One region of the Paenibacillus sp. MAHUQ-45 genome, then DNA from elsewhere that is predicted to be linked to it. Evidence: riboswitches for the same ligand, from Rfam matches in the RefSeq annotation. Region 1 holds a riboswitch; each other region holds the start of a gene.
What was found. Region 1 has a riboswitch for cyclic di-AMP ahead of AC3Y23_RS28610 (C40 family peptidase). Riboswitches for the same ligand answer to the same signal wherever they lie in the genome.
Positions count from the first base shown of each region.

Region 2: another riboswitch for cyclic di-AMP. It lies ahead of AC3Y23_RS15155 (TrkH family potassium uptake protein); the one in region 1 lies ahead of AC3Y23_RS28610 (C40 family peptidase).
Region 3: another riboswitch for cyclic di-AMP. It lies ahead of AC3Y23_RS28245 (resuscitation-promoting factor); the one in region 1 lies ahead of AC3Y23_RS28610 (C40 family peptidase).

Region 1 is NZ_JBYUPV010000024.1:15,246-25,087, reverse strand. It holds gene AC3Y23_RS28645 (transglycosylase domain-containing protein) at 1-1,352, shown strand, start outside; gene AC3Y23_RS28640 (copper amine oxidase N-terminal domain-containing protein) at 1,603-2,781, shown strand; gene AC3Y23_RS28635 (AbrB/MazE/SpoVT family DNA-binding domain-containing protein) at 2,846-3,328, shown strand; gene AC3Y23_RS28630 (YwhD family protein) at 3,502-4,005, opposite strand; gene AC3Y23_RS28625 (M1 family metallopeptidase) at 4,111-6,126, shown strand; gene AC3Y23_RS28620 (hypothetical protein) at 6,138-6,965, shown strand; cyclic di-AMP (ydaO/yuaA leader) riboswitch at 7,174-7,311, shown strand; gene AC3Y23_RS28615 (C40 family peptidase) at 7,315-7,797, shown strand; cyclic di-AMP (ydaO/yuaA leader) riboswitch at 8,178-8,319, shown strand; gene AC3Y23_RS28610 (C40 family peptidase) at 8,324-8,818, shown strand; gene AC3Y23_RS28605 (GNAT family N-acetyltransferase) at 9,019-9,504, shown strand; gene AC3Y23_RS28600 (c-type cytochrome) at 9,631-9,842, shown strand, end outside.
Region 2 is NZ_JBYUPV010000006.1:146,505-156,346, reverse strand. It holds gene sdhA (succinate dehydrogenase flavoprotein subunit) at 1-1,256, opposite strand, end outside; gene AC3Y23_RS15170 (succinate dehydrogenase cytochrome b558 subunit) at 1,368-2,033, opposite strand; gene AC3Y23_RS15165 (LysR family transcriptional regulator) at 2,475-3,377, shown strand; gene AC3Y23_RS15160 (potassium channel family protein) at 3,439-4,104, opposite strand; gene AC3Y23_RS15155 (TrkH family potassium uptake protein) at 4,119-5,456, opposite strand; cyclic di-AMP (ydaO/yuaA leader) riboswitch at 5,568-5,745, opposite strand; gene AC3Y23_RS15150 (GntR family transcriptional regulator) at 6,011-6,394, shown strand; gene AC3Y23_RS15145 (ABC transporter ATP-binding protein) at 6,394-7,125, shown strand; gene AC3Y23_RS15140 (hypothetical protein) at 7,122-8,669, shown strand; gene AC3Y23_RS15135 (CPBP family intramembrane glutamic endopeptidase) at 8,807-9,842, shown strand, end outside.
Region 3 is NZ_JBYUPV010000022.1:43,552-53,393, forward strand. It holds gene purR (pur operon repressor) at 1-15, opposite strand, end outside; gene ispE (4-(cytidine 5'-diphospho)-2-C-methyl-D-erythritol kinase) at 91-945, opposite strand; gene AC3Y23_RS28220 (small, acid-soluble spore protein, alpha/beta type) at 1,106-1,285, opposite strand; gene veg (biofilm formation stimulator Veg) at 1,410-1,685, opposite strand; gene yabG (sporulation peptidase YabG) at 2,009-2,908, opposite strand; gene rsmA (16S rRNA (adenine(1518)-N(6)/adenine(1519)-N(6))-dimethyltransferase RsmA) at 3,020-3,904, opposite strand; gene rnmV (ribonuclease M5) at 3,901-4,452, opposite strand; gene AC3Y23_RS28245 (resuscitation-promoting factor) at 4,626-5,807, opposite strand; cyclic di-AMP (ydaO/yuaA leader) riboswitch at 6,092-6,320, opposite strand; gene AC3Y23_RS28250 (TatD family hydrolase) at 6,520-7,290, opposite strand; gene AC3Y23_RS28255 (HD domain-containing protein) at 7,345-8,628, opposite strand; gene AC3Y23_RS28260 (AbrB/MazE/SpoVT family DNA-binding domain-containing protein) at 8,935-9,189, shown strand; gene AC3Y23_RS28265 (hypothetical protein) at 9,511-9,831, shown strand.

The DNA of each region.
Region 1 (9,842 bases):
TTGGCGACATTACAGAGACCGAGGCCAAGCAGGCGGCGCAGGAGAAGTTGAATTTCAAACCACAAGGAGAAAAAGACACCACCGTAGCCGCACCCTACTTTCGCGATTATGTGCGCGGCTTGGCAATAGACTTGCTGCATATCGATAGCGACGAATTCGAGCAGGGCGGACTGAACGTCTACACCACCCTCGATCCGGTTATGCAGCAGGCAGCGGAGGATGCCGTCGGCATAGGAATGGATCCGGCCAGTGAACTGGAGACAGCCTTGGTATCCATTGATCCACGTACCGGTTACATTAAAGCGATGGTGGGGGGCAAGAACTACCGGACCAACCAGTTCAACCACGCATTGGCAACCACCCGGCAGCCGGGATCTTCTTTCAAACCGATAATGTATCTTGCTGCCCTGTCCTCCAAAACGATGAATGGGCTCTCAGTGTTCAACAGCCAGCCAACTCTGTTCCATTATGACAATAACCGCAAGACCTACCAGCCCCGTAATTTTGGTGACAAGTATCTGGGTGAAATCAATATGCGCCAGGCGATTGCTGCCTCGGACAATATTTATGCCGTGAATACGATCATTAAGATCGGAGCGGACAAAGTCGCCGAGATGGCTGCGGATATGGGGATCAAAAGCCCGCTGCAGCACGTGCCTTCCCTGGCGCTGGGCACCTCACCAGTCAGCCCCCTGGAAATGGCCTCTGCCTTCGCTGTGATCGGCGGCGGCGGGGTCCGGATGCCCGCGACAGCTATCCTGAAGATCACAGACGCCAAGGGGAGCGTTCTGTACGAAGCACCTCAGTCTCAGGGAGAAGTGGTAGTCGAGCCGGCAGCAGCTTACGTGTTGACCCGGCTGATGGAGGGCGTGTTCGAGACAGGGGGCACCGGGAACCGTGTGGCCTCCATCATCAAACGCCCTGTTGCCGGAAAGACCGGCACAACCGATACTGATGGCTGGATGGTCGGCTTCACCCCCGAATTGTCGACGGCTGTCTGGGTCGGGTACGACAAAGGCCGGGATATCGCAACGACCGATGGCAGGCGCGCTGCCCCGATTTTCGCCCAGTACACAGAGAAAGCGCTGGAGAACGTCCCGCCCAAGATTTTTCCAATTCCCGACGGTATAGTTAGTGTCTATATTGATAAGCAATCCGGCAAGTTGGCTACAGCTGAATGTCCAGATAAGGTACTGGAAACCTTCATCAGCGGCACAGAGCCCACAGCATATTGCGATCAGCACGGGGCAGGAGAAAAGGCCCACCAAGCGGAAGAAACGACTCCCGGAAAGGGTGATCCCGGTGAAGGGCGCTCCTTATGGCAGGATATCAAGCGCTGGTGGATGAATTAGGTCTGCCCGACCCCATCCAGAGTATACTAGCCAAGTTTAGCGGAGTTAAAAAAATTCAAGCCCATAAATTGGGTATAAAGAATTGGATTTTAGCGTTTCGTCAGCCCAAAATTGGGTATAAAAGAATAGAACCCCAAACCACCTCTCCCTTTGGACCTTTGAATCGGAGAGGTTTTTATTTAAACAACCTCTGCGTACAGACAGAAGATGTCTTCTTAATATTCCTTATCCTTATAAAGGAGGTCTGTCCATGGTCCCCTCGAAGCTGGCAGTCTATGGGGCCGCAATCATCTTTATCGCAAGCGTGGATTGCTCGTTGGTTTCAGGCTCTGCTCTAGCAGCTCCGGCTGACACAAGATCGGCTACTGTCTCTCCGGCTACACCAACAGAACAAACCAGGCGCTCACTGGAACATGCCGGCTTCCATCAGCAAGGCGCCATCTATCTGCCTTTAAAAGAAGTCGCCCCGTTGCTCGATCTCCACGTGCTGTGGAACGCAGACAAATCCAGCATTGAGGTCACCGGTCTTTATCAGGCACTTAGCTTAAAGATTGGACAAGCAAAGGCCTACACGGTGGACAATAAGGTGATCAGTCTAGGTGCACCTACACTCATCAGAGATGGCGTGACCTACGTACCGGCCACCCTGTTCTCCAAAGCCTTTAGTCTTCCGGTGGGCTGGGACGGCAAGCTTGATGTTATTGTTCCATACACTGAGCGTTATCTCAAAGCGGTATCTGGGCGGGAAGTGTTCTGGCTACATAAGGAGAAGGGGGTTATCTACAGCGGATCAAGCGGGAGGCGGCCTGTTCGGGCAGGAATCGCTAATGTTCGTCAACTGGATTGGACCTCTCTCAACGCGCGTACGGTGAACAGCACAAGCTATGTGCTCGATCTTAATAATGCCTTTGGCGAGCCACATATTCATGTCAGCAACTATCGTATTCTGCTCCACGAGGGGCGTCTGGTTGGCCAGGCCGTGAGCAGTTACGGGGGCATGCGTAATCTCGGGATGAAGGAGAGTGTCTCTGCCTATCAAGGAAATTTGGTCATGATGAATGGAAGTATCCTGTACTTGGTCAATCCGGACGGTCATATTTTCAAGACATACAATTTGGCAGAGCTCACCGGTATTGACGATGCCTTTGCCCTCGAAGCGATCGAAGAGGAGTTCCTGCTTGTGCGTCCATATCTGAAAGGAACACTGTTCCTGATTGATCGCAAGAGCGGGGAAAGTACGGCACTCTATACTCAGTTTCTAGGAGCAGAGGACCAAGCCTGGTTGGAGCAATACCCGGAATGGGATTTTGACTACCCCGGTGACCGGCTCGAGTACACCGGACGTTCCGGCAATACGTTGTCCTTTGCTTGGATGTCTTACGACGACAACCGGCAGGTTCACTTCACGTATACGCTCCCCCTATTCTAATAATTTACATTTCTGTTATAATAAAAGAAACGCCAAATCTAAACATGTGAATGAGGGACATGGTATGAAAGATACGGGTATGATTCGGAATTTGGACAGTCTGGGGAGAATTGTGGTCCCCGTGGAAATCCGCATGACACGCAATATCGACATTGGGGATCCTATCGAATTTTTTATTATGAATGAGGATGTTATTGTACTTAGAAAGTACACCTCCACAGAATGCACCTTTTGCAGAAGTTTGGACCAAGTGAGCTATTATAAAGATCAATTCATCTGCAACAGTTGCCTGAAAGAACTCGGTGACCCGGAGCGTCTTCCGCAGGAGCCAGAACCTTCTCCGCTCCTTCCTCAGGCTACCGTCGATCCTGGCAGCAGTGTGAAACGGAAGAAGACGGAAGAGATGACACAGCGACTGGAGCGGGCCATCGAAGAGCATCCATTCGCCAATCAGAAGGAGCTTGCCGAGATTTTGGGGATCAGCCAAGCGCGGGTGAGCCAACTCAAGCGCAAGCTTAATACTCCGCGGCAATCCAAGATCGGCTGATCGGCTGTATCGAAAGGAATCCACGTCATTAGATGTGCCTGATTCGCTGCACTTCTCTCTATTAACATTTATGTAATACTAAAAAGGCTGCATCCCCGATAGTACAGGAGATGCAGCCTTTTGCTGCGATGTCCGCTTGGTAGAGGATCGATCCAGCAACACTCTGAAGGTTATTACGACAGTGCCACCTTTAACTCTTCCCTCGAAGCTTCCCACCACTCTTCATTATGCGAAATAAGCAGTGATTTCAGCGCCGTCTTTTCCGAATCGCCAAGCCCTTCCACGATAACTTTCCGTTTTAGCGCAGAATCGAGTTTGTTCACATGATCCGCTAAAATCTTCCACCCGCGGCGGGCTTCGGTATCAATCCACATCTCACAAGCTGTAATTCCGGCATAGTGCTGACCCTCAGGTGTCCGATCTACAGCCACCCATACTACCCATACCTGTCTGCCGTTCGGGACATCCTCACGGTTCATGGAGAACTTAATGCCCTTCTCCACCTTGCTCTTGGCGTGCATAGCCCCGATATCAATGATTGCTTCGCCGTTATCAATAATGACGGGAGACACATTGTTCAGATCAATTGAACCCGCACCAAACCCTTTATGTTTACTCTTCGCGTTGACAATATTCAAGGCAATCTGTTTCTTGCCTTCCGGTTTCGTGTTATCCACAGATGCACGTCCTTCCTCTTACGAATAATTTAATTTTAGCTAATAATCCGGCGATTGCAAACATATACATCCCGTAGATGCTTGTCAACGGGAGGGAATCACAGTATGAAGCCACCGACATTTCGAACCAAAATCAGCATTCTGGCCCTGGCCGCCCTAACGCTGCTGGGCGGGAGCTTGTGGGGCTACCCGGGTGCAAGCCCTGCCTTGGCAGACATGTCTGCCCAAAAAGCGGCCAAGTCCCTGGCAGCCTCGCCCGGCAATGGCACCGCACAGCAGACATTCCCGGAGAACGCACCCGCACCCGTTCCTGTGTCAGAGCCGCTGAGCCAAAGAGTCGCCGAGTACCATATCGACGTGAAGCTTGATCCGGCGACAGGCACATTAAAAGGCGCGGAGACAGTAACCTGGAACCATCCCGGCCGCAAGCCGGTGAGCGATCTGTATTTTCATCTCTACCCCAATGCCTTTGAATCCCGCAATACGACTTTTATGAAAGAATCCGGTGGTGAGCTGCGAGGCGACAAGATGCCCGATAACGGATTCGGCAGCATGACCCTAACGGATCTACGAACCACAGAGGGTACATCTCTCATCCAAAGAGTGCAGTATGTTCAGCCCGATGACGGTAATATTAATGATCGCACATTGATGAAAGTACATCTGCCTGAACCTGTGAACGGAGGGGAAAGTGTGACCCTCCGACTGCAATTTGAGGTCAAGCTGCCCAAAGTATTCGCCCGGATGGGGATCTCAGGGGACTTCGTTATGGCCGGGCAATGGTTTCCCAAGATTAGTGCCTATGAGCCCGCCGGAACCCGCGGAGTGGGCCAGGAAGGCTGGAATCTGCACCAATACCACGGGACATCGGAATTCTACAGTGATTTTGGCATATACAATGTGACGATAACTGTGCCTCCCGAATATACCGTCGCTGCCACCGGATTCCCGGTGAAGACCGCTAAATTGAAGCAGAATCAGAAAATTTACCAATTCTACGCTGACGACGTTCATGATTTTGCCTGGGCTGCCTCCCCTGATTTTGTGGTTGCCGAAGAGGCCTTCTCCACACCAGAGGTTCCCGGCGTGCGAATCAAGCTATATCTGGATCCACTGCATAAAGATCTTAAGGAGCGTTATTTCCAAGCTGCTAAGGCTGCTCTAAGCGCCTTCAGTAAATGGTACGGGCCATATCCTTATTCCACTCTTTCAATAGTAGTTCCGCCCAAGGGCGCCAACGGGGCTGGGGGAATGGAATATCCGACACTGATTACGGCCTTCGGCGCTTCCGAGGCCTCTCCAGACACCTCATTGGAACGAACAGTCGTTCACGAGATAGGTCATCAATATTTCTATGGCATGATGGCCAGCAACGAGTTTGAGGAAGCCTGGCTGGACGAGAGCTTCACCTCCTATGCTGAAGACCGCCTTATGGAGCAAGAGTATGGTGTAATGGCCAATCTGCCCATTCAGGCCAGCCTGGTAACCTCTCCGGAGGCCCTCACACTGGAAACCTGGAGATACAGCGGAGCAGACTCTTACACACAAAATGTGTACATCCGCGGCAAATTGGTACTGAAAGACATCGAACGGCAGGTCGGTACTAAAACTATGGATACCATCCTGTCCACCTATGCGAATAAGTACCGGTTCCGTCATCCCTCTACCCGTGACTTTCAAAAGGTTGTAGAGAACGTGACCAAGAAATCATGGCAAAGCTATTTCGATCTTTACATCTACGACGGTGGAGCCCCTGACTTCTCGATAGACGACATCCAGATGCACACCAAAGAAAATACTGGCACCGGCCAAGGCTACGAATCCATCGTAAAGGTAAGCAACAGGGGCAGTCACTACGCTAATGTCCCCATTAGATTTACCTTCTCTGATGGCCACACCGTGGAGCGAGTCTGGAATGGGAGCAAAAAGAATACATCGTTCCAGTTATTCTCCAGCTCCCCGCTACTGTCGGCAGAGATCGATCCCCAGCACACCCTGCTGCTGGAGAACAAACATATCAACAATTTCAGGCTGGCGGAGATCAAGCCGGATACCCTCTCCCGCTGGACGCTAACATTGTCGAAACTGCTTGAAACTGTGCTTGGAACTCTGGTCTGGTGAGGTGAATGGGCTTGAAAACATCAATTATTCGCGGCTGGCAAAGTATGAAGGAGCAAACTTATATTCTGATCCTGCTATTCATCTACCGGCTACTCTGGGGCTATTTTATATATGGTTTCGTACGGGAGGCCGTAGTATCAGTCCTCCTGCGCTACCCCGACCACAACGCGGGAGGCAGCGGAATGGGCCGACTGCTATTCTACATCGAGGGCCAGCATAGCCTTACCTCCGACCCTGCTATACAGCGCTGGTTGTGGCTGTTATTGGGGTTGACCGTGCTGCGACTGCTCATTTCCCCGTTGATCCGGGCGGGTCTACTGCATGAGTTGCATCAGGAGCGCTCAGGAGAACGCGGCCTGTTCTTTTTTCCCGGCATGAAAAAGCATGGTCTGTCTGTGCTGATCTTCAGCCTGGTAGAGTGGTTACTCTCCCTCCTGCCTGTCTACTGGTTCGCACCCAAGATATATACACTGCTGCTCTCGTCTTTAATGGATTATAAGGTGCTACTGAACGGCATTCCCTATGTTCTGGCTTGGTTCGCCTACGTATACGTTATCCGCTTGCTGCTCTTGTACATGCAATTCGGCTATACGGCCGGGACCGGTATGTTCTCCTCCCTGCTGATCGCCCTGCGGTGCTTCCTCACCGCAATTGGGGTATCGCTCGTGCTGGGAGCAGGCAGTCTGCTGCTCTTGGTGATCTACGTCTTAGGGATTATTTACTTCCCAGGCCTACCTGCACTCCTAATCCGCCAACTCCTTCCACTCCCGTCTACACTGTTCAAATTGTGGGGCATTGCGGCCCAATATGACCTATGGAGAAGTAAAGCATTTCCATAATAATTCCGCCCCTTAGGGCATATTTAGAAGAGTCACTGTTCCTGGTTAAACAGGAGCGGCGACTCTTTTTGGTCATCCTCAGCAGCGCGATTTGCAAAATGGTTACGGGTTTGATACAATGGCTTCTGTACTACTAGTAACAACTTTGTAATCTTTTGCAGGCATTTCTTAATAACTTCGTTTATATCATGTCGATACGTCACTTTGGGTGCATAAAACGCCGAATTCCTTGCACCGGGAAGTGGGGGAACCATATTTTGGGTGAATTGATCTCGTAAGAGAGGGATCATAGGGGACCTTCTACCGAACCCTTAAGCTAACCTCGCAGGCCTTGGAAGGAGTACATCTTTTGAACAGACAGAATTTTAAGAAAATCATTGTTACAGCCACACTGGGCCTGGCCCTCGCCATCGGAATCGGAACCAACAGTGCTTCAGCAGATTCCAAAATGGACACGGTCATCACAAAAACCCTCGGAACCTCCTATAAAACTGGAGGGACAAGCACAGCCGGATTTGATTGTTCTGGATTCACTACATATGTATACAAAAGCATCGGCATTTCGTTGCCGCGCACATCCCAATCGCAATATAACGCAGGTACCTCCGTCTCTCGCAGTCAAATGCGGCCCGGAGACCTCGTATTCTTCAACACACTTGGCAACGGTGTATCTCATGTAGGCATCTTCGTCGGCAATGGTAAATTTGCTCAATCATCGTCTTCACACGGTGTCATTATTAGCTCACTGAGTCAGAAATACTGGGCTGATCGCTACATCGGTGCCAAACGAGTCATGAGCACAACTGCTTATAAATCGGTTGCCTACGACTAAACTAACCTCTGTACTACGAACATTCCATTTAACTTCATATCTATGCTATGCCCGGAGTCTTGATGGTTATCATCATCGATTTCCGGGTTTTTCCTATTTTATAGTATACGTATACACCTTTAGAGAGCAGATGAATCATCTTTACGCCAAAAAACTCAATAAATTATGGAAATTTTGTTTTGTTCTCTATTTTTAGCGTTACTAGGGAGAATCCGCTCTTAAAATCACATTTTTTGCGCACAAATATGCTATAAATGATTGCCAAGCGACGCTGTGTTTGTTACAATTAGCGCAGTGAGTTTTTAGTAACATTTTTGTAATTATTGAGTCACCTTTTTATAAGGTTTTGTCATGTATTCATATAGCAGTCTAATTCTAATCAACAGTATATGCCGAGTTCCCTAACTATTAGGGAAACGGGGGAACCACTTTGGGTGAATTGACCTCCTGTTCAGAGAGGGGTCATAGGGGACCTTCAACCGAACCCTTAAGCTAACCTCGTAGGCATTGGAAGGGGTTTACACTTTTGAAGAAGAAATTGGCAGCGGCAGTACTAGGCTTTTCTATGATGCTTACAGCTGTTGGAGCAGGAAGCGCTTTCGCCGATTCCAAGATGGATAAGGTGATTGACAAGGCTATTGGTACCAAGTACGTATCTGGTGGCACATCTACAAGCGGATTTGATTGCTCCGGTTTTACAATGTATGTCTTCAACAAGATCGGCATTGACCTGCCACACCAATCCGGTTCCCAATATCAGATGGGCTCCACGGTGTCCCGTGACGAACTGAGAGCAGGCGACCTGGTATTCTTCAATACTAGTGGTAAAGGCATTTCCCACGTTGGCGTTTATGTCGGCGAAGGCAAATTTGCCCATGCTTCATCCTCTCGCGGTGTAACAATCAGCTCACTGAGTGAGAGCTATTATGTTAGTCGTTATGTGGGTGCCAAACGCATTATGAGCACAGATGCTTATCAGGCGCTTGCCACGGACTCTCAAGATTTTGACGATGTACAATAATTTATAAGTCATACGTAAGTCCTTTTCCCGATTTCACTGAAATCTGGAGAAGGGCTTTTTTGTCATCTCTGTTACTCTTCATTACCCCTTCTGAAATTCATCAAACAACAAATTCCTGACTTCCTGCGCCTGATCTTATGACTTTTGTATATAATTAAATTATAGAGCATTGCCCTATGGAAAGGAGGTCTCACGACCCTATGATTCATTCACCTGTTACATTCCATGTGGTACCGATGGAGACCAGTCATGCCGAAGACATCTGCCACTGGAGCTATGAGCCTCCTTACAATATATATGGCTGGATGCCTTGGAAGCAGATGGAGGAGCTTGGTATTGAGTTTGGCGATCCACAGCTGCGAAGCCAGCAATATGTGTCTGTACTTAACGATGAGGGCGATCTCTGTGGCTTCGCACAGCTGTTCCCAATGGAAGGTGTGGTACGCCTGGGGGTCGGTATGCGTCCAGAGCTCTGTGGTCACGGAATGGGCCAATACTTTGTCCGGGCCATTGTCCAGGCTGCAGTTCGGCGCTATCCTGAGCGGGAGGTTGATCTGGAGGTGCTGACCTGGAATCAGCGAGCCATTCGTACTTATCAAAAAAGCGGCTTTACCATTACAGACACTTATGAACGAATGACACCTACTGGAAGTAAACCATTTTATTGTATGGTCTATGAGAAATGATGCTCTGTTACAGGAACTTTAGGCAAGTATCGCTTAGTCGTTCATTTTTTTGCCACAAATGCTATGATAACGCTTCACCTTCCGCTATAATGTAGGAAGCAGCTTACATAGAAGGGACGATTGGGGATGCAAAAATGGATCATGAGCGGATTGTTTTTTGCCGCCTGTGCCTTTGCGGTAGTTCTAATGTTCACACTTCCAGGTAAAGAAGAGGTCGCGGAACAGAACAAACCTACTATGCCTGAAATTCAGCTTGATGCCGCCAAGGCAGAAGCGACTGTGAAAGCCAATTGTATCACCTGCCATGGCGATCAGCTTCAAGGCGGGGTAGGACCCAG
Region 2 (9,842 bases), on a different contig from region 1:
TCCTGCACCGATTTCTTCAAGCCTTTAATATATTCAACCGCCTTCGGTCCGGCGACCATCCCGCCGTAAATGGCGGATACTAGCGAGTTAGCTCCGAGGCGGTTCGCGCCATGGTACTGGTACTCACATTCCCCTGCCGCGAAGAGGCCCGGAATATTCGTCATCTGGTTGTAATCGACCCACATGCCACCCATGGAATAGTGGACTGCCGGGAAGATTTTCATAGGAATCTTGCGTGGATCATCACCCATGAACTTCTCGTAGATTTCGATAATCCCGCCGAGCTTGACGTCCAATTCCTTCGGATCTTTATGAGAGAGATCGAGATACACCATGTTCTCCCCATTGATGCCGAGTCCCTGATCGACACAGACATTAAAAATCTCACGGGTCGCGATGTCACGCGGCACCAGGTTACCGTACGCTGGATATTTTTCTTCGAGGAAATACCACGGCTTGCCGTCCTTGTAGGTCCAGATCCGTCCGCCTTCCCCGCGCGCCGATTCCGACATCAGCCGCAGCTTGTCATCGCCCGGAATGGCTGTAGGGTGAATCTGTATGAACTCTCCGTTCGCGTAATGCACACCCTGTTGGTATACGGCACTAGCCGCGGTTCCCGTGTTAATAACAGAGTTGGTCGTTTTGCCGAAAATGATGCCGGGACCGCCGCTGGCCAGAATTACGGCATCGGCCGGGAAGGTCTCGATTTCCATCGTCTTCAGATTCTGAGCGCTGATCCCGCGGCAGACGCCGTCGTTATCAATAATGGCCGAGAGGAATTCCCAATTCTCGCTCTTGGTGACCAGACCCTCCGCCTCCCAGCGGCGAACCTGCTCGTCAAGTGCGTACAGCAGTTGCTGTCCTGTTGTCGCTCCGGCAAAAGCCGTCCGGTGGCGCTTCGTGCCGCCGAACCGGCGGAAATCGAGCAAGCCTTCCGGCGTACGGTTGAACATAACGCCCATCCGGTCCATCAAGTGAATAATGCCGGGCGCCGCTTCGCACATCGCCTTGACTGGCGGCTGGTTCGCCAAGAAGTCTCCGCCGTAGACCGTATCGTCAAAATGCTCCCAAGGCGAGTCTCCCTCGCCCTTCGTGTTCACGGCACCATTAATGCCGCCTTGGGCACAGACAGAGTGTGATCTTTTGACAGGGACAAGCGAGAATAGATGAACATGCGCTCCGGATTCAGCTGCCTTGATGGTCGCCATCAAGCCGGCCAGACCACCGCCCACGATAATGATGTCTGCTGTTGCCATGATAAGTTCACTCCTAACTGTTTTGTCAGCATATGCCGCATCGATCAGCTTCGTACAACACCGATTTCAAAAGCATACGCTTACCGAAAATATGAATAATCTACTTTTAATTTAGATGAAGGTCTTCAATGATTGCAGAGCAGCCGCAGCCGTCTGGAACTCACTGTCACGGAAAGTGACCAGCGATACCAGGAACATAACCGTTACGATCACGAACAGCCCCAGGCAGATCACGGAAGATACGCGCTGCGAGCGCGGCCCGACGGTAATACCCCAGCTGATCAGGAACGACCACAGCCCGTTGGCAAAGTGGAAGGACGACGCCACGATTGCGATGATGTAGAATGTAAGCAGCAGCGGCTGGGTCACAATATTGTGCATCAATCCGCCAAGCTCCTCATGCTTCACATTGCCGAGTGTCACCTGGAAGCGGGTCTCGAACACATGCCAGACGATAAAGATAAACGTGATAACCCCTGTGACCCGCTGCAAGGTATATCGCCAGTTGCGTTCCAGCTTAAAACGGTTCAGGTTCGGCTTCGACTGGTAAGCGATGTACAGACCGTATACCCCGTGATACAGCAACGGAAGCCATATACCGAACAATTCCAGGAAGAAGACTAGCGGCAGGCTGTTCAGCCACAGCACACTGTCTGTGAAACCGGAAGCGCCACCCTCAACTGCGGAGAAATTCGTCAGCATGTGCTCAAGGAAAAAGCCCCCGAGCGGGATAACGCCGAGCAAGGAATGAATCTTTCTGGAATAAAATCCTCTCATACTGGTGTGTCCCCTTTCCAATTAAAACAGCGTTTTCATTAATGAGCATTTACCGCCGGGACTACTTCTTGAAACAGCTGCATGATTACATGAAAAAAGGATATTTCCCGATTTGCAAGCCGCTATCCCTTGTGTTCCCGGACTTTGATTATTTATTCACAAACTGTGAATATCTTGTGTCACTTTTCATGTTACTCTTTTTTGTCTTATAAGGGAATTGCAATATAATTATTAATCGTTATACAATTAGTGCATAAGAATGTCTTTTATGTGATAATGATTATCATTTACAATGTACTTTTTCCTTTTAGTTCCTGAAAATACTGGCTATCTATGATTCAACCTTTTATCGTTCTATGCTTTTTATCACTTCTTATACCGGCAGAATAAGGCACAATCCTGACAGAGTCATACCTTGTATTATTACGGGAGGAAGACACTATGTTTGACGATCTGGATATATTCGCGGCAGTGGTGGAGCATTCCAGCCTGAACCGGGCCTCACGCCAGCTTAACCTGTCACAGCCTGCCCTTTCCCGCAAAATCTCCAAGCTGGAGGAAAGGCTGGGGGTGCCTTTGTTCAGCCGTTATGGCAAGCGCCTGGAGCTTACTGAGGTTGGCCGGCTGGCTTACACCTATGCACTGGAACAGCGGCAGCAGCGTTCCAAATTTATGGAGGCGCTATCAAAGTTCAAAGAAGGCGAACCTCAGCTTGTTACGCTAGGGGCCAGTCTGACGACACTGCAGACCACACTGCCACCGCTGGTCAACACCTACATGGAGAAGTATCCCGCTGCTGAGCTGAAGCTGATCACCGGCAAAACGCATGAGATTGTCTCCTCGGTCAGCGAGGGCAAGTGTGATGTAGGAATTATCGCTTCCTCCATTCAGGAGCCGGGGCTGCGCTGCATTCCACTCTTCGAGGATCAGCTCCGCCTGGTGGTCTCCAGTCAGCATCCCCTCACGCTGCTGCCCAAGCTGAGCATGGACCATCTCTCACGTCTGCCGATGATCCTGTTCTCCAAGGGAACCTGGTATCGCCGCCTGACCGACGATCTGTTCCAGCGCTGCGGCATTGATCCCGATGTGCGCATGGAGATCGATTCCTTCGAGGCTATCGTCCGGCTGCTGCCGACGGCCAAAACCGCGGCGCTCCTGCCCAAATCATATCTGCGTCCCGAGCTGCTGAATGGCAGCGGGCTCGTCTCGCTGCATATCAAGGAGCTGGAGCAGACCCAGCGGACCACCTGTCTGATCTACCGGGATGGCGGTGGGCTCAGTGGTGCTGCCCGGTCACTGGTGCAAGTGACGAAAGAAGTGTTCCTGCCAAAGCTGGCCGATTAAGAAGAGACCTTAAAAAACCCGCCTGCGGCTTGTCCGCAGGCGGGTTTTATCATAACAATCATTACAGGTTAACAGCTTCTTCCTCGAATTGGTCAATGCCCTCATTGGAACCGATGACGACCATAATGTCACCTTCATGCAAGGAATCCAGCGCAGTCGGAGCGACGATAATCCCGCTCTCCCTGTTGATGGCAATGATGCTGCACCCGTATTTGGCGCGGGTATTGAGCTGGGACAGACTCTTGCCGTCCATACAGGATGGCACATTCATCTCGACAATTTTATAATCCTTGGATATTTCGATATAATCCAGCAGATTGGGCGTCACCAACTGGTGGGCCACCCGAACTCCCATATCCCGCTCCGGGAAAATCACCCGGTCCACGCCCAGTTTGCTCAAGGCACGTCCATGAAGAATAGATATGGCCTTGGCGACCACCTGCTTAACGCCAAGCTCCTTCAACAGAATGGCAGTCAGAATACTGCGCTCCATATTATCGCCAATAGCTACAATCCCGCAGTCGAAATTCCTAACACCCAGTGAACGCAAAATCCCCTCGTCCGTGGCATCCGCCATCACCGCATGGGTGAGCTTGTCGCTCATTTCCTCCACCCGTTCTTCCAGATGGTCCACTCCGAGCACCTCATAGCCCATATCCATCAGCTCAAGCGCCAGACTTGAACCGAAACGTCCCAGCCCAATTACTACAAATTGCTGTGGTTTCATCTCCCGTTAACTCCTTATCCAATAATCATTTTGCCTTCCGGATATTGATACAATGGTTTACCTTGTTTTGGGCCGAGTGCATAGGCCAGCGTCAATAGTCCCAGCCTGCCGGCGAACATGGTGAGGCAGATGAGAATTTTGCCAACCAGCGACAGCTCCGGAGTCAACCCCATGCTCAGCCCCACGGTCGCGAAAGCCGATGTCGTCTCGAACAGAATCTCCAGAAAGTCCCGTTCCTCGGTCGTCGAGAGCACCATGGATACAGAGACAATCAGCAGCAGAGCGAGCAAAGTAATGGTCAGTGCTTTGAACACCCGCTCCTGCGCCAGCCGGTAACGGAAGAATACAATATCCTCACGCCCGCGCAGCATGGAGATTACAGCGCCGATCATGATCGTGAAGGTCGTTGTTTTGATCCCGCCCCCAGTAGAACCGGGAGAAGCACCGATGAACATCAGAATTACGATGAAAAATTGCGAAGCCTGGCGCAACCCGGAAATATCCAGCGTATTCGCCCCGGCCGTACGCGGTGTGACCGACTGGAAGAATGCAGCCAGTATTTTACCGCCAATATTCAAGGAGCCCATGCTCCGGGGATTCGTAAATTCAAACACAAAAATGACGAGCGTCCCTGCCAGTATCAGCGCTGCAGTTGTAGACAGTACCACCTTGCTATGCAGCGACAGCCTGCGCTTGCGCCGATAATCAATAAGATCAGCGAGTACGATAAACCCAAGGCCACCGGTGACAATCAGGAACATCACAATCAGATTCACTACAGGATCATTGACATAGCCCATCAGGCTGCGGTAATGCCCGAACAGGTCAAAACCTGCATTGTTGAACATGGAAATAGAATGGAATAGTCCAAAATAAATCGCCTTGCCGAGCGGCATATCAAACGCCCAGCGTATCGACAGCAGCAGCGCTGCGCTCCCCTCGATCATGAGTGAATAGATCAGCACCCGGCGGATGAGCCGTACGATCCCTTCCATTGAGCTCTGATTCATGGCCTCCTGCAGGATGAGCCGATCGCGCAGCGAGATTTTCCGCTTTAAGACCAAAGCAAAGAGTGTTGCCATCGTCATGAAGCCCAGGCCACCAACCTGAATCAGGATCATAATAACGGTCTGTCCGAAAAGGGAGAAATACGTGCCAGTGTCCACAACTGCTAGACCCGTAACACAGGTAGCGGAAGTTGCTGTAAACAGCGCATCTATAAAGTTCAATGAATGTCCACTCCGGCTGGCAGCCGGAAGCATCAGCAGCAGTGTGCCAATCAGGATAATCGCTGCAAAACCGAGCACCAGCGTCTGGGGTGGAGAAAGCTTAAAAATGGTGAAACGGTTCAACTTAGGGAATGGCGGGGCCAAATCCTCACCTCTCACTATATAAATTGACGGTGTATTCCGTTAGATGCCAAACAAAAAAAGCACTGGAACACCAATGCCTCTCCCCTTGGTCCCTGCAGTGTTCTGAAGCCTACGAGGTTAGCTGACGGATTCGGGCGACTGCAGACTGCCCTATTCGTTCCCGGAACGAAATTCACCCCTGAAGATTGGCAGGCAAACCTACGTCTGCTTGCGCCTTTCTCTTCTTATGGTTCCCCCGTTTTCAATTGAAATTCGGCTTATATCTAATTGCATTCAAATTATATACGTTCTGTCCTGACATCACAAAGACACTATTAAGTATATTTGGATAAAATAATGTCTTAAAGAGAGACCGCGAATGCAGGGGACCCAGTTCTCATTCCTTTTCCGTGACTTGCCTGTAATTGCATCGTTTTTCACGGTTTCAAGGATATATAGAACTTTTAATCCTTGAAATTGTATGGTGAGGAATGATACACTACACACAACAAGTGTATGACCCATACCCATACACATTTTTTTAGGGGGAAGACATGGAAGAATCTTTGGAGCTGCTACCGCAGCAATTTCATATCAATCCCTCGCGTCCCATTTATGAACAATTCGTCGAAGCCATCCGAGGCCGGATTGTTACCGGACTTATCCCACCTGGCTCGCGTCTGCCATCTGTGAGGGATTTGGCAGCCGATCGGAGCGTGAATCCGACTACAGCTGCAAGAACCTATCAGGAGCTGGAGCGGATGGGCCTGATCGTCACCTATCGTGGACAGGGTACCTTTGTTACGAGAGATGAGGTCATCATCGAGGAGGCCCGCAAAGATATGATCCTGGAGGCCGTGCGGCAATTTAAAGCTGTGGGTGCCAGCCTGGGGCTGACAGCAGAGCAGATGCTACAATTTGATAAGGAGGAATCTTGATGCGTACGAATAACGATATTTCATCACTGCCAGAATACCCGGCAGCCGTCCAATGTCAGAACCTAACGCTTCGCGTGAGGAAAAAGACACTTTTGGACGACGTAAGCTTTCATATTCCCCGGGGTAGTATCACGGGACTGCTTGGCCCCAACGGTGCGGGCAAGTCTACCTTATTACGCCTGATTACTGGACTCGCTGCACCAGACTCCGGCTCCGTGAAGATCTTCGGTGAACCTGCTGGGGTAGAGCGTCTAGGACAGTTATCCCTGTTGCCGGATCGCAGCAATCTGCCCGGCTGGCTGACCGTACAACGCTGGCTCCACTTTGCCGAAGGTATTTATCCCGATTGGGACAATGTGAAGGCAGAGCAGCTAATGGGGCAGCTCTCCGTCAAGAGAGAATCCCGCATCTCGACCTTGTCACGCGGGGAAGAAGCCCGGCTGCAGCTGCTGACCTGCCTGTCCCGCAAAGCTCCGCTAGTTATACTCGATGAACCCTTCACTGGTGTGGACCTCATTTCCAGAGAGGAAATTGCATCCACAGTTGTGCGAGAGATGGCTGATGGTGAGCGTACCTTTTTGATTGCTACACATGATATCCGGGAGATGGAGCTGCTGTTTGATCGTCTAATCTTGATCGGTGGCGGACGGATTCATGGTATTGAGGATGTAGAGCAGCTTCGCCAGTCTGGTCTTTCCGTTGAATCACGTTACAGGGAAGTGTTCGCATGACAGCGCTTAGAGCGTTAACAGACCTGGAGTACAGTCGCTATAATCCTTTTAAATGGGGCCGAAAATCTTTTTGGGGAATCACTGTAGCTCTATTTATTCTGCTCGTAAGCATCGGATGGTATCTCTTTCATAGTAGACAACCTTCTCTGCAGGCTCCGTTTACAGCAGGCACCATTTTTATAGTAGGAATCATCATGTATCTTTCTGCAGTCGACATGCTGTTGTTCACAGCTCATGGCAGCCGGGAGTGGATTCTGAATTTCCCACACCCTCGGAAGCTACTGCTGTATGCCAAGGCGATAAGCCTGTTTAGACATGGACTGTATCTCGGTTCCATCGTTATCACCTCTAATATCGGACTGTATGTGCTCTTCAGCCTGACGGGACACTATGGGTACTTTCCGTTTAAAGATCTTGTCCTAACATTAGTCGCTCATGCACTGTTTACGGCCTCCATCCTTCCGCTCGCCATTGTATGCGGACTGCTGGCAGGAACCATTCTTATGGGCTGGAAACTGCTGCTGCTCATCCCCTTTTCATTATTATGGCTGTCGCCGTTGATGGCTTTGGCTACGTACTTAAATTCTGCTGCTTTGAACGGTGCGCAATTACAGTCCCTGAAACCGTCCTATATACTGCTGTATTCGCTAGGTATTCTGCTGATTGGCTGGCCTCTAAGCTATATGCTGATCCAATGGATTGCTAAGGCTGGTCTCGAAAGAATGAGTGAGATCCGCTACAATTTCTTGGCAGTACAGCTTCCGGTTGTTAAAGAGCAGAACACCGTGAAGTCGTACCGGTATTCTTCCGGATTCCGGGCACTGTATCAACTGGAGCGCAGCCGTCTGCAACATTTTGAAGCATTAATACCCATTAAAGTGATCAAGGGAGTTGTTCTTGCTGGATCTTTTATCTTGTTCTACCTGTTTCCAAGAGACGATCAGTTTGTAATCACTCTGACCAAGCTGCAATTTATCGTGCCTGTAGTGGCAGCTTCCGTATGGCTCATGTGCAAGAGTGGGGTGGAACACAAGCAACTAAATTGGCGACTCTCTTTTCCACAACCCAGACTTCTGCTTATGGCCTCCAATATCGCCGCAACAATGGTCACCGTCCTTCGAATCCATCTGATGATGGGCATAGCAACTCTAGCCGGAATTGGAGCATCTCTCGCAGGGGGTAGAATACATCTTGCTGATGTGACGAATTATCTGCATTGGTTCGCATATATCGTCTTGACGTCAACACTGTTGCTCACCCTGTCTCTCTGTCTGCTGCAAATCAGCTACTATCTAATGAAATCAAGAATATTGAGTGCTCTCCTCTTTCCACTGTATCTGATCATTGCGCTTCAACAAACGATTGTAAATAATACCCTGATCCCGGAAAATGTACAGCTCGGACAGTCGCCGGATTGGCAGCTGCTTGGCTGGGTAACCTTGATCGGATTACCGCTTGCCATAGCCTGCCTCCCTGTCGGGGCCAAATATCTTCACCTGGTTATAGCTCAACGTAATGAGACGGCTGTACAGAAGAAACTTTAAAATCATAAAAACAGGTCCCTTTGCGTAAGAATACTTGTTAGAAGATTGTAGACAAGCAAAATAATCTGATTGCCCTCATTTATACAGTATTGCAAGTAATGCCATAGTACACGAGTTCAACCAAAAGGAGGCGTTATATGAATCCCGTCGGCCAGCCCCTTAAGCAGCGTCCTCTCTCCAAAGGGCTTATTATTTCGGGCATCATAGGCATTGCCCTGTTCATTATGTTCCAAGTGTTTCCTTCCCTACTCGGGGGTGTACCTGAAGGAAGTACCGCAGTAATCAGTAAAGACGTAGCCAAGAGTAACGCCGCAGTATTCGCGGCACAGAAGCTAGGTTATACCGTCACGGATGGAGAATGGAATATCACCTACGAATCCGACTCTTCCTTCTTCGGCTATATGTCCCGGGAGAAGCTGCTGGAGGACTATAGCAAAAAGAAACTGGACCAGCATTATCCTTACGATGTGTACCATGCGGCCTTCACACCCGCAGGTCAGAATGGTGCTCTTCTGACCGTGAATCTCAACATGTATACCGGGCAGGCTGTCAGCTTTGCCCGTGGGGCAGCCGTCACTGGCGGCACTTCTCGAACCCGGCCTCAATCCATTGCCGCGAGCGAGGAAGCGGCGCCACTGTCCTTGGCCCAGAAGGAACAGCTAGCTCGTCCCTGGCTTAAGGAATGGGGCGTCAATCCTGCCAAGCTACAAATTGAGCCTAATAGCAGCGGCAGTTCCGGACTGACGTACACGGACAGCTCAGTCACTGTAGGAGAATCACGCCTGCAGTATCAATTTACTTTTGACGGAGGGGATGTCTCCTCCTTCAAGCCTGGATTTGCAGCACCAAGCTGGCATACCTCGTACGTGGACAGCCAGAAGTCGCTTGCTACGAAGCTGACCTTGTACGGCTATGGCCTACCGACCATCGCCCTGGGCGTGCTGGCCCTAATCTACAGCATTCTGAAGCGGAGTCATACCTCCTTCAAGCGCGGCCTCTTCCTCAGCACCGTTCATTTTCTGATCATGATGGCCACCACGTACAACATGCTACCGGAGACCTCAGGGGATAATGTCGAGGCACGGGTTACAGCCATTGTGATGTTCGTGATTTATGCGCTGTACAGCCTGCTGATGTCTTGCCTTCTCTACTTCTCACTAGTCGGCGGAGACG
Region 3 (9,842 bases), on a different contig from region 1:
TTTTAGTTTCTTCACAGAATACTCCTCGCCAAAACCGAATATTATAGAAAAATATATCACTTTTGTACGGGTTTATACAAGAGAAGCCTGCTATGTCAGCGACCGTACTGCATATACTTCCTTACAAAATCCGCGCAATCCGTTATAGATCCGCGCTACCTTTGACTGCTTTGAAACCAGCCCGAACACGGTAGGTCCGCTACCAGACATCAAGACCCCGTCAGCCCCGAGCTTGATCATCGCATCCTTAAGCTGCTGCACTTCCGGGTGCAGCTTCAGCGTCACGTCCTCCAGGACGTTGCCTAACCTGTTGCATACACCGTGAAAATCGCCAGCCTCAATGGCCGCACGCATCTCACTAGCGGACGGATGCACGGCGATATTCCCGGCACGCACGCGGCCATACACCTCAGCCGTCGATACATTGATCGGCGGCTTCGCCAGCACCACCCAGCACTGCGGGGGACTGGCAATCGGCGTCAGCTTCTCCCCACGGCCGGTCGCAAGGGCCGTGCCGCCCGTCACGCAGAAAGGCACGTCAGAGCCAAGCTCAGCGCCGAGTTCCTGCAGCTCTTGCGCCGGGATACCGAGGCGCCAGAGCCTATTGAGGCCGCGCAGCGTAGCTGCGGCATCGCTGCTGCCGCCGGCAAGCCCAGCGGCAACCGGAATTCTTTTATCCAGATGGATATGTACGCCGCTCCGCACATTATAGCGGTCTTTAATCAGCCTTGCGGCCTGAAAGGCCAAATTCTTCTCATCCAGGGGGATATACCCCGCCTGGCTGGATATTATAATCGAATCCCTCGGCGTCTCCGACAACTCCAAACGGTCTGCCAGATCCACCATCGTCATTATCATTTCCACCTCATGAAAACCGTCAGCGCGCTTATGCAATACGTCCAGCATCAAATTGATTTTGGCCGGCGCTTTTTCGTACATTTTCAAGGCGTTCACCCACCTTCAGCTTTTCCCCTAAAAACAACTTAACATATTATATGAGAAACTGGTATCGAAGTCCATTCTTCAAATGTAATGGATCTCTGAAGACAGCACAAAAGACGCCCCATCTTGGCAGCGTCTCTCGAAGTCCCACACACCCTAAGCCTTAATCCGATCTACGTGCAGCCTGCTCAGCGAGCTGAATGGCCCGCTTGACCATATTTCCGGCATCCTTCGCTCTGATTCCACCCCAGCCTTCACGCTCCACAGTATCGTAGAACCCCAGTTCCTTGGCCAGCTCGGTCTTCAGTTCCTCCGACATCGTGCTACGTCTTCTTCGGCTCACTTAAGGTCCCTCCCTTAATGCATATTTGATAATGAGCAAATTGCCTTATTAGTATGCTTGCCAGGGGAAGGGATCATTCATCCAACAAAAAACAGCCCCCAAAAAGGAGGCTGTTCGTGAATCATTAAGATTTAATATACATGATCCGCATCTGCCCGTCATCTTCACATACTGTGATTTCCACAGATTCGGTAAGTATATCGGCATAGCTGTAGGAGACACGTTTGAACGTTTGTTGCTCCTGATCCAATTTGACAATAAAAACAGAAGGGTACGTTTCTTCCAGGACACCGGTGCGTTCGACGGTTTTACGGCGACCACCATTTGCACGTAGCGTAATCTTATGACCGACGTGAGCTTCGAGACTGCGTTTGATTTCCAACAGCGCGTTATTAGCCATTGCCTGACGACCACCTCTTTCCTTGTCCATTATACATCATTTTACATTCGATGTCAAAGTAAATAAATAATTATAAATTATGCCAAAAGGGATGTCAATGGATTTTTTTCGGGGGAAAGATCGGCTGTAATCAATGCCTTGTTATCGGTAATAAGCATTATCCTGAATTGTCCTTATGAGGAGTGTGTCCCGTTCCCGGCAGATTATGAGCGGCAGACCCTTTTTTTCTAAAAAAGAAAGAACCGGGCTTCCGCCCGGCTCTCCTCTGTTACGTATATAGCCGCTAAAACGGCTCTCTCTTCCTCTGAGGCGTGTGACACGTGTTAAACCACCGAAGGGGTGACCTTCAGTGCAGAGAGGTTCTGCAAGCGTGGCATCCCGACGCGGAAGCTGCCGCGTGTCTCAATGCCGCCCACACCCTGATAGCCGCTAATGGTGTTGCTCAGCACGTCGTTCAGGTTAACCGTGTCCCGGACGGAGGTGAATGACGCTTTGGCTGCCACATAGACAGGGTCCAGCGCGTGAATCAGAATCCGTCCCGGCGAGCTAGCGAAGTTGGCTCCTGCACCCAGCAGCGCCTCAAAATGTGATTGGCAAGCGCCCGCAATGATAGTGAGCGAGTCGAAATTCCGTTCATACTCCCGGGCCACCCGAACTGCGGCCACGAAATTCTGTGAATTTTTGTAGCTGTTCAGGTTATAGAGATCATAAGTATGCTGCTGCTTAAGCACCCCATCATGCCCGGTAATCACCACAATATCGGGACGGACACGGGGCAGTAGCCGGTAGAGTGTATCGGCCATGGAGGACTCATGTACATGATGGCCCTCGGCAGGAATCCGCAATTGCTCATACAAGCTAAGGCTTTTATTCAAATAGGATGCATCCCCGTCCAAATGCAGCACTTTGCCTGGCACTTCAAAATAAGCCGATTCTGTAGAGGATTGATTCCACAGCCCGCCCGTACCGTTTCCACTGTGCTGTGTTTGGTCCTGACGGTCCTTGTGCAGCTGCGTCAACGATTCTTTTGCCTTTATCTGCGCTCGCTGTCCCAGCTCTGTGATCCGGGTAGGAGGCACCTGTACCAAGTCGTCCAGTGGGGAATCCGCCAGCAGACGGAATTCTGTCCCCTTGATAACGGCTCCGGTCTGTACGATGCGCTCTACTCGAAAAGTCACGTCACCGCCATAAGATTTGCGAACGACCAAGTCTCCTGAATTCATCAAAACACCACCTTTACCCCATCGTATGGGCAAAGGCCGCGGTTGGTTCATATTCCGGCGTGTTTTTAAATATCTGCCCCCAATTAAGGATGGCAACCGTTTCTATTTAGCTCAAACGACGCCTGCGGCTAAGAGAACTCCGCTGAGCCGGGCATATTCCTCCAGGCTCAGTGTCTCTCCGCGTCTGGTCGGCTCGATTCCCGCTTCGCTCAGCAGCGCCTCTAGACGCTCACGCCCCTCTCCTGGGAAGAAACGGGTCTTGAGGTTATTGGCGATCGTCTTGCGCCGCTGGGTAAAGGAGGCCTGTACCACGTCGAAGAAGTGCTTCTCATCGGCAACCTCTACCGGCGGACGCTCCCGTACCTTCAGCCGGATTACTGCCGACTCAACATTCGGCTGCGGAATGAATACGGTGTGCGGCACAATGCAGACCAGTTCTGGCTCACTGTAATACTGCACGGCAATACTAAGACTGCCATACTCTTTGCCGCCTGGGGAAGCTGCCATCCGTTCGGCAACCTCCTTCTGGATCATGACAACGATGTTATCGAGCGGCAGCTTCTCTTCCAGCAGCTTCATAAGGATCGGGGTCGTAACATAGTAAGGCAAGTTAGCAACTACGCTCACTCGATCTACGGAGGCGAAGTCCTCCTTGAACAGCTGCTGCAGATCCACCTTTAGCACATCATCATTGCGAACCTTCACATTAGGGTACGGAGACAGTACATCCTTCAGAATCGGGATTAACCGTCTATCGATTTCCACCGCTGTTACAGCACCGGCGGTTTGTGCCAGGCGCTCTGTCAACGCGCCGATTCCAGGACCGATCTCCAATGCACCAGCGGTGTCATCCAATTCAGCGGCATTTACAATTTTATCGAGAATATTCTGATCAATCAGAAAGTTCTGGCCCAGACTCTTTTTGAATGAGAACCCGTACCGCTGAATGATTTCCTTTGTCCGTTTAGGGGTTGAAACGCTCTCTTTGCCAGTCATGAAGATATGCCTCCCTGTTCAATTTGGGCGAGGGCTCCGGCAAACTCCTCCCGCGTAATGCCAAACATTGCAAGCCGCTTGAAGAGCTGCTTACCATTGCAGTACCCAATACCGAGCAGATTGCCAAGAGCCATCCGCCGCTCTGCGGCCCGGGGATGCACAAGCATCCCTGCCGCCATCAGGTCATCCAGCCCGATCAGGGCTGGTGCGCCCTCAAAGGACGTATGTACATGCGCCAGGGCGTGGCGGATTGCCTCCGGTGTAGCATTTTCCACGCCAATATCGCCTTTACGGGTCGCATCTTTCTCGGGAATGAAGGCATGCTTGCAGCCCGGCACCTTGCTTGAGACGATCTTGCGGATACGCTCTCCCGCGTGGTCCGGATCGGTTAGGATAATGACGCCCCTCCGTTCCATGGCGAGCGCTATTTTGGCAATCACCTTCTTGTCCACTGCGGAGCCGCCAGTCTCGATGGTATCAGCCTGTACCGCCCGCTTGATGGCTATCGTGTCGCTCTTGCCTTCGACAACGATCACTTCCTTAATCATAATGTTTACTCCTTCTCGTAAACACAAAAAGAAGAGGATTCGCTCCCCTTCTTTTTGGCTAAAGAATGTATAAGTGATGAGCGGTAGCTCTGCGATCATTTCATGAGCACAAGTTATTCTTAACTGCTACCCTCACTATAGCTGATTCAATGCAATTTTGCAAAAGCTCAAACTTAGTTAAGCTCCGGTTTTACAGGTCCAATCACATACACTGTACGCGACTTACGTCCGAAATTACGGGCATGGCTCAGTGAATCGTAGTAGACGTCCACCTTATTGCCTTTGATAGCGCCACCAGTATCTTCTGCACGGCGGAAGCCCAGGCCTTCGATATACACCCACCAACCGATCGGAATTACACTAGGGTCCACTGCAATCGTACGTCCTTCCGTTACGCGTGTGCCGGAGGCGGTACGGGTTCCAATACCGGGTTCTTCCGAAGAGTAAGCGGTCATCGACATGTTCTTAATTAATTTCTTGTATTCAAAATTGACACCTGATTTAGTGACGGTGTTGGTGCTCTTGGCACTGGTTTTAGTTGAAATAGAAGCATTGGCAGCTTTGGAATTAGCTGTTTTGGAAGTTGTTGTTGTTTGGGCCACTGTAACAGGTTTTGGGAGAGGCTTTGTGCCAACGGCGATAATCTTGTCTTTGGTCACCGTCTGTACTTCCTTCCCAACCATACGCATGGAAGCCAGTTCACCATCTTGATAGATCTTTTCGATGTGCTGGATCATGACGCCTGGTGCGCCCGCCTGTGCCACTCTGACTGTTCCCTTGGTAAGGGAGGGGTCTGCCGTCTTAATAACTCGATATGGCAAGTTCGTTGTCCGCTGTACAGTTTGTTTGTTGATGCGAACAATCTTGATATCCATATTGGCAGAGATGGTGGTATCTAGCGAAGGGAAAATCTTATCATGGCCTTCGAGGGCAATACCCAGCTTCTTGATGGCCTGACCGATTGTTTTCTCGGTCGTATAAAAAATCTTTTTTGCACCATCCGCAGTAAGGCTGAATGGCTGTGCACGGTTAATCACGACACGGTCGCCGTCTTTTATTTCATCACTAAGGCCTATAGATAGTTGATCATGCGGCTGCAGCGAAATTTGCTCTTTTGCTAGTGCATCACTGAGAATCGCTTCACGCGTTTCCAGAGACTGAATTTTCCCGTCTATTACTAAAGTGATCTGCTTGCTGCTTTGACCGTGTACGTACAGCAGAATGATCAGCGTGATCAAAATCGATAACACGCCGGCAAGTGAAAGTACGCGAAAATTCACTTGTTCCCACCGTAAAGCGTAAGACCTGCTGGATGATTGCGAATCATGGGATACTTCTGGTTGGAATACGCCCACTCTCTCCATCCTCCTTACATAGCCCCGTCGTCAGCTGTATACCAAGATGTCTGTAATCATTCGGACGAAACTATTCGAGATTGTCACAGGACACGCTATTTGCAATACCTTTGCGTCTCCTGCTCATGGATCGCCTGCCCGGCATAGTGCTCCCCCCACATCTGTTATATAACAGTATGCAGGGTACATTCGCATTATTCAAAATAAAAGAAGCCTAAAAAGAGTTCTATGAGGACTCTTTCGTGGCTTCTCCGATGTCAGAATACGCGGCTTATGCACGAGGTTTCCTCTCTTACTTTCGCCTACGGGGTTAGCTGTCGGGTTCGGACGAAAGAGAGACGCCCTATCTTGGGTCACCCGCTCACGGCGGTTGCCCTTAAATTCACCCCAAAGACCACGTAAAGAAATCAACTAGTGTCTGCGGCAATCTGAGCTGTACTTGATGTACTCTGCATGCGGCAAACAATATTGGTTCCCCCGTTCTCCATACAGAAGACTCAGCGAGACGATCCATGATAGCGTGAACTGTCACTATAACAACAGCTCACTGCACTGAAAAGATGATATCCTGTTTTGATGCATGTTGTAAAGGACGATTCAACCACGTTTACGCAAATATAAGGTTAAAATATTGTAATATTCGGTGGTTTTTTTGTTAAAAAAGTTTAATACATCGGCTATCCTCTATTTTTCACCGTGTTTTCTCCCGATTTCACTCAATGCCAAATCGTTCCAGCGCGTTCGCATACGTAATTTCAGCCAATTCCTCCCAAGTAATCCCTTTAATTTCTGCTGCAGCTTCTGCCACCAACTTGACATGAGCACTCTCATTTCGCTTCCCACGGAAGGGGTGTGGTGTCAGATATGGGGAGTCCGTCTCGATCAATAAACGGTCCAGCGGCGTCTGCGCCAGCACCTCTTTGGGAACCCTTGCATTCTTGAACGTTATCGGTCCTCCGAAGGATAAATGGAACCCCAAATCCAGGCACATTTTCGCTGTTTCCCAGCTACCCGAGAAGGAATGCATTACACCGCCAACCTCGTTAGCCTTCTCCTCGCGGAGAATTCGCACTACATCCTCATGGGCATCCCGATTATGAATACAGATAGGCATTTTCAGCTCACGGGCCAGTCCAATCTGCTTGCGGAAGACCTCGTGTTGCACGTCCTTAGGAGAGGTATCCCAGTAATAATCAAGGCCGATTTCACCAATGGCGACTACCTTCTTGTGACTGCACAGCGAGGCGATCCAATCCAGGTCTCCCTCTTTCATGTCGATGGCATCCACAGGATGCCATCCCACTGCTGCATAAATATAATCATACGCTTCCGCGAGCTGCATTGTGGTTGGAATCGTCTCCCGATTGAATCCGATATTGATCATTTTGCTTACACCGGCCTCCACCGCACGGGCAATCATCTGTTCGCGGTCCTCGTCGAATTGCGGAGCATCCAGATGGGTATGTGTGTCGAATAAGTACATGTACTGTTGTCCTCCCGGTCTTGATTTCTATATCTATCGATAACTATTCAGTCATTATTTGGCGAATATTTCAGCAATGGAATCAGGCAGTTTTGAAAGCGCCTTATTCAGCCTGTCTTGAGGAAAATACAGGTGATATCTTCCACGGTGAATACCGCTGATGGAACGTACAATATCAGAAACCTCCGAGATCTCTCGCAGCCGATCCTGCCGATCAAGCAGTAATATTTGGTTGCTGTCAAAACTGTCTCCCGGACGGAAAACGTCATATGGAAGATCTGTCGGAAAATCAATTTCCAGATCGTATTCGGGGTTTAGCCCCGCTTCGGCAAAGCTACGGCGGATTTCGTCAATCGTCTCCGTATCGAGACTCTCCATCTCCACATATTTATACAGTTTACGATGAATAAACCGGCTGCACAAGTCGCTCAGCAGTCCATCCTCTTCCTGCGTCCATTGCATGAAGGCCGTTTGGACCAGCGCCTCATCAAGCAGTAAATATTGTTCTACTGTCACTTCTCCCTGAAGCAGGTCACCCAGCGGATTGATCATGAATTTAAACTCATACCCCTTTAAATACAGATCTTTAGCCCGGCGGAAAATCTGCCGTAAAATAATTTCGGAGCTGCGTGTTACTGGATGAAAGTATATCTGCCAGTACATTTGATACCGCGACATCAAATAATCCTCTATCGCATGCATTCCTGATTCCTTAACTACAACTCTTCCATTATAGGGACGAAGCACCCTTAGAATCCGATCAATGTCAATCGTGCCATAGTTCACACCAGTGTAATAAGCATCGCGCAGCAGATAATCCATCCGATCTGCATCTAGCGGGCTGGACACCAAATTCACAACAATTTCATGTTCATAGGTTTTAGCAATAACTGAGGCGACTTTCTGAGGAAAGTCTTCCTCTACATCTCGCAGAATATCGGTAATTTCTGTGTTCTCTAGAATGATCCGGCACGTCCAGTCTTCATGATTCATCTCAAAAGCTTCTTCTATAGAATGAGAGAACGGCCCATGCCCCAAATCATGCAGCAGAGCCGCACACAGCGTGAGCATTCGTTCCTCCGGAATCCACCCTTTATATCCGCTTCGTTCGAACTGGGAAATAATCCGACGTGTAATTTCATAGACACCAAGAGAATGCGAGAATCGGCTGTGTTCTGCACCATGAAAGGTCAGATAAGAGGTACCTAGCTGGCGAATCCGGCGCAAGCGCTGGAACTCCTTAGTATTAATCAAACGCCAGATGATTAAATCCTGCACGTGAATGTAATTGTGAACCGGATCCTTGAAAACCTTCTCTTCTGTGAGCGGCTGCTTCATGAGATCAACTCCTTCATCTAATTTTAATTAGTCATTTCGAGCTTGACGGTATATAATGGTTAATAATGTCGCACTTTGTCGAATTATGACACATATTGAGTTGTTTAATCGACAATATTTATCCTTGTAATTTTTGGGTAGTTTTGCTTGAAACCTAACAACACTATACATTTTCTTAAAATTACCCTAAAATTCGCTAGAAAAAAGGTTGACTGTTTTGGGAATCGTTGGTATTATGGATATCATAAAACAGTGAACAATGTCGAATAATGACGCTTTTGATATTTGAAAGGGGCAACGATGGCTATGATGAAATCAACAGGAATTGTAAGAAAAGTAGACGAACTGGGACGGGTTGTTATTCCAATTGAATTACGCCGTACGCTCGGCATTGGTGAAAAGGATGCGCTCGAAATTTACGTGGACGGTGAGCGGATCATGCTTAAAAAATATGAGCCTGCCTGCATCTTCTGTGGCAATGCCGAGAACGTAACTTATTTCAAAGGAAAAATTGTTTGTCATGAATGCATTTCTACTATCCCTACCCCTGTGACAAACTAAAACAAATAGTATATAATAAGAATAAATCAAATTGTTAATTCTAACCTTTTTATATCTCCTTGGCCCTCCGTGTATGCGGGGGGTACTTTTTTTGTGGGGGCACCCTCCCAAACCCTCCCTGCAGGGAGGGCCCCAAAGGGCTGCCAGCCCTCTGGACACCTGGAAGGGTACACCCGCGGAACGTTCGACAATCGCGGACGGAAGCAGGTGGTAGTGGTAGGCCCGGCCCTTCTGGCCTCGTCATGCGGCGCGGGCGGTTGAGCTGCATCGTGCGGATTGCGGCGGCTCTCCCTGCGGGAATCGCCTTACGTCTGTGTCAGTGTGACGTCTAACACCGAGACTGCTACAATCTACGGGAATGGATCGCTCTCCCTTCGGGAATCGCTAGCGTCGACGGTAGTCGTCCTTTTAGGGCGGGCCGGTGAGCTACGGCGTGCGGACTGCGGCGGCTCTCCCTCCGGGAATTGCCTTACTTCGGCACGCGGAGCTACTTTTAGATCCGGGCGTGCTACAAACAACGGGGATCGATCGCTCTCCCTACGGGAATCGCTAGCATCGACGGTAGTCGTCCTTTTAGGGCGGGCCGGTGAGCTACGGCGTGCGGACTGCGGCGGCTCTCCCTGCGGGAATCGCTGGCGTTAGCGGTGGTCCTT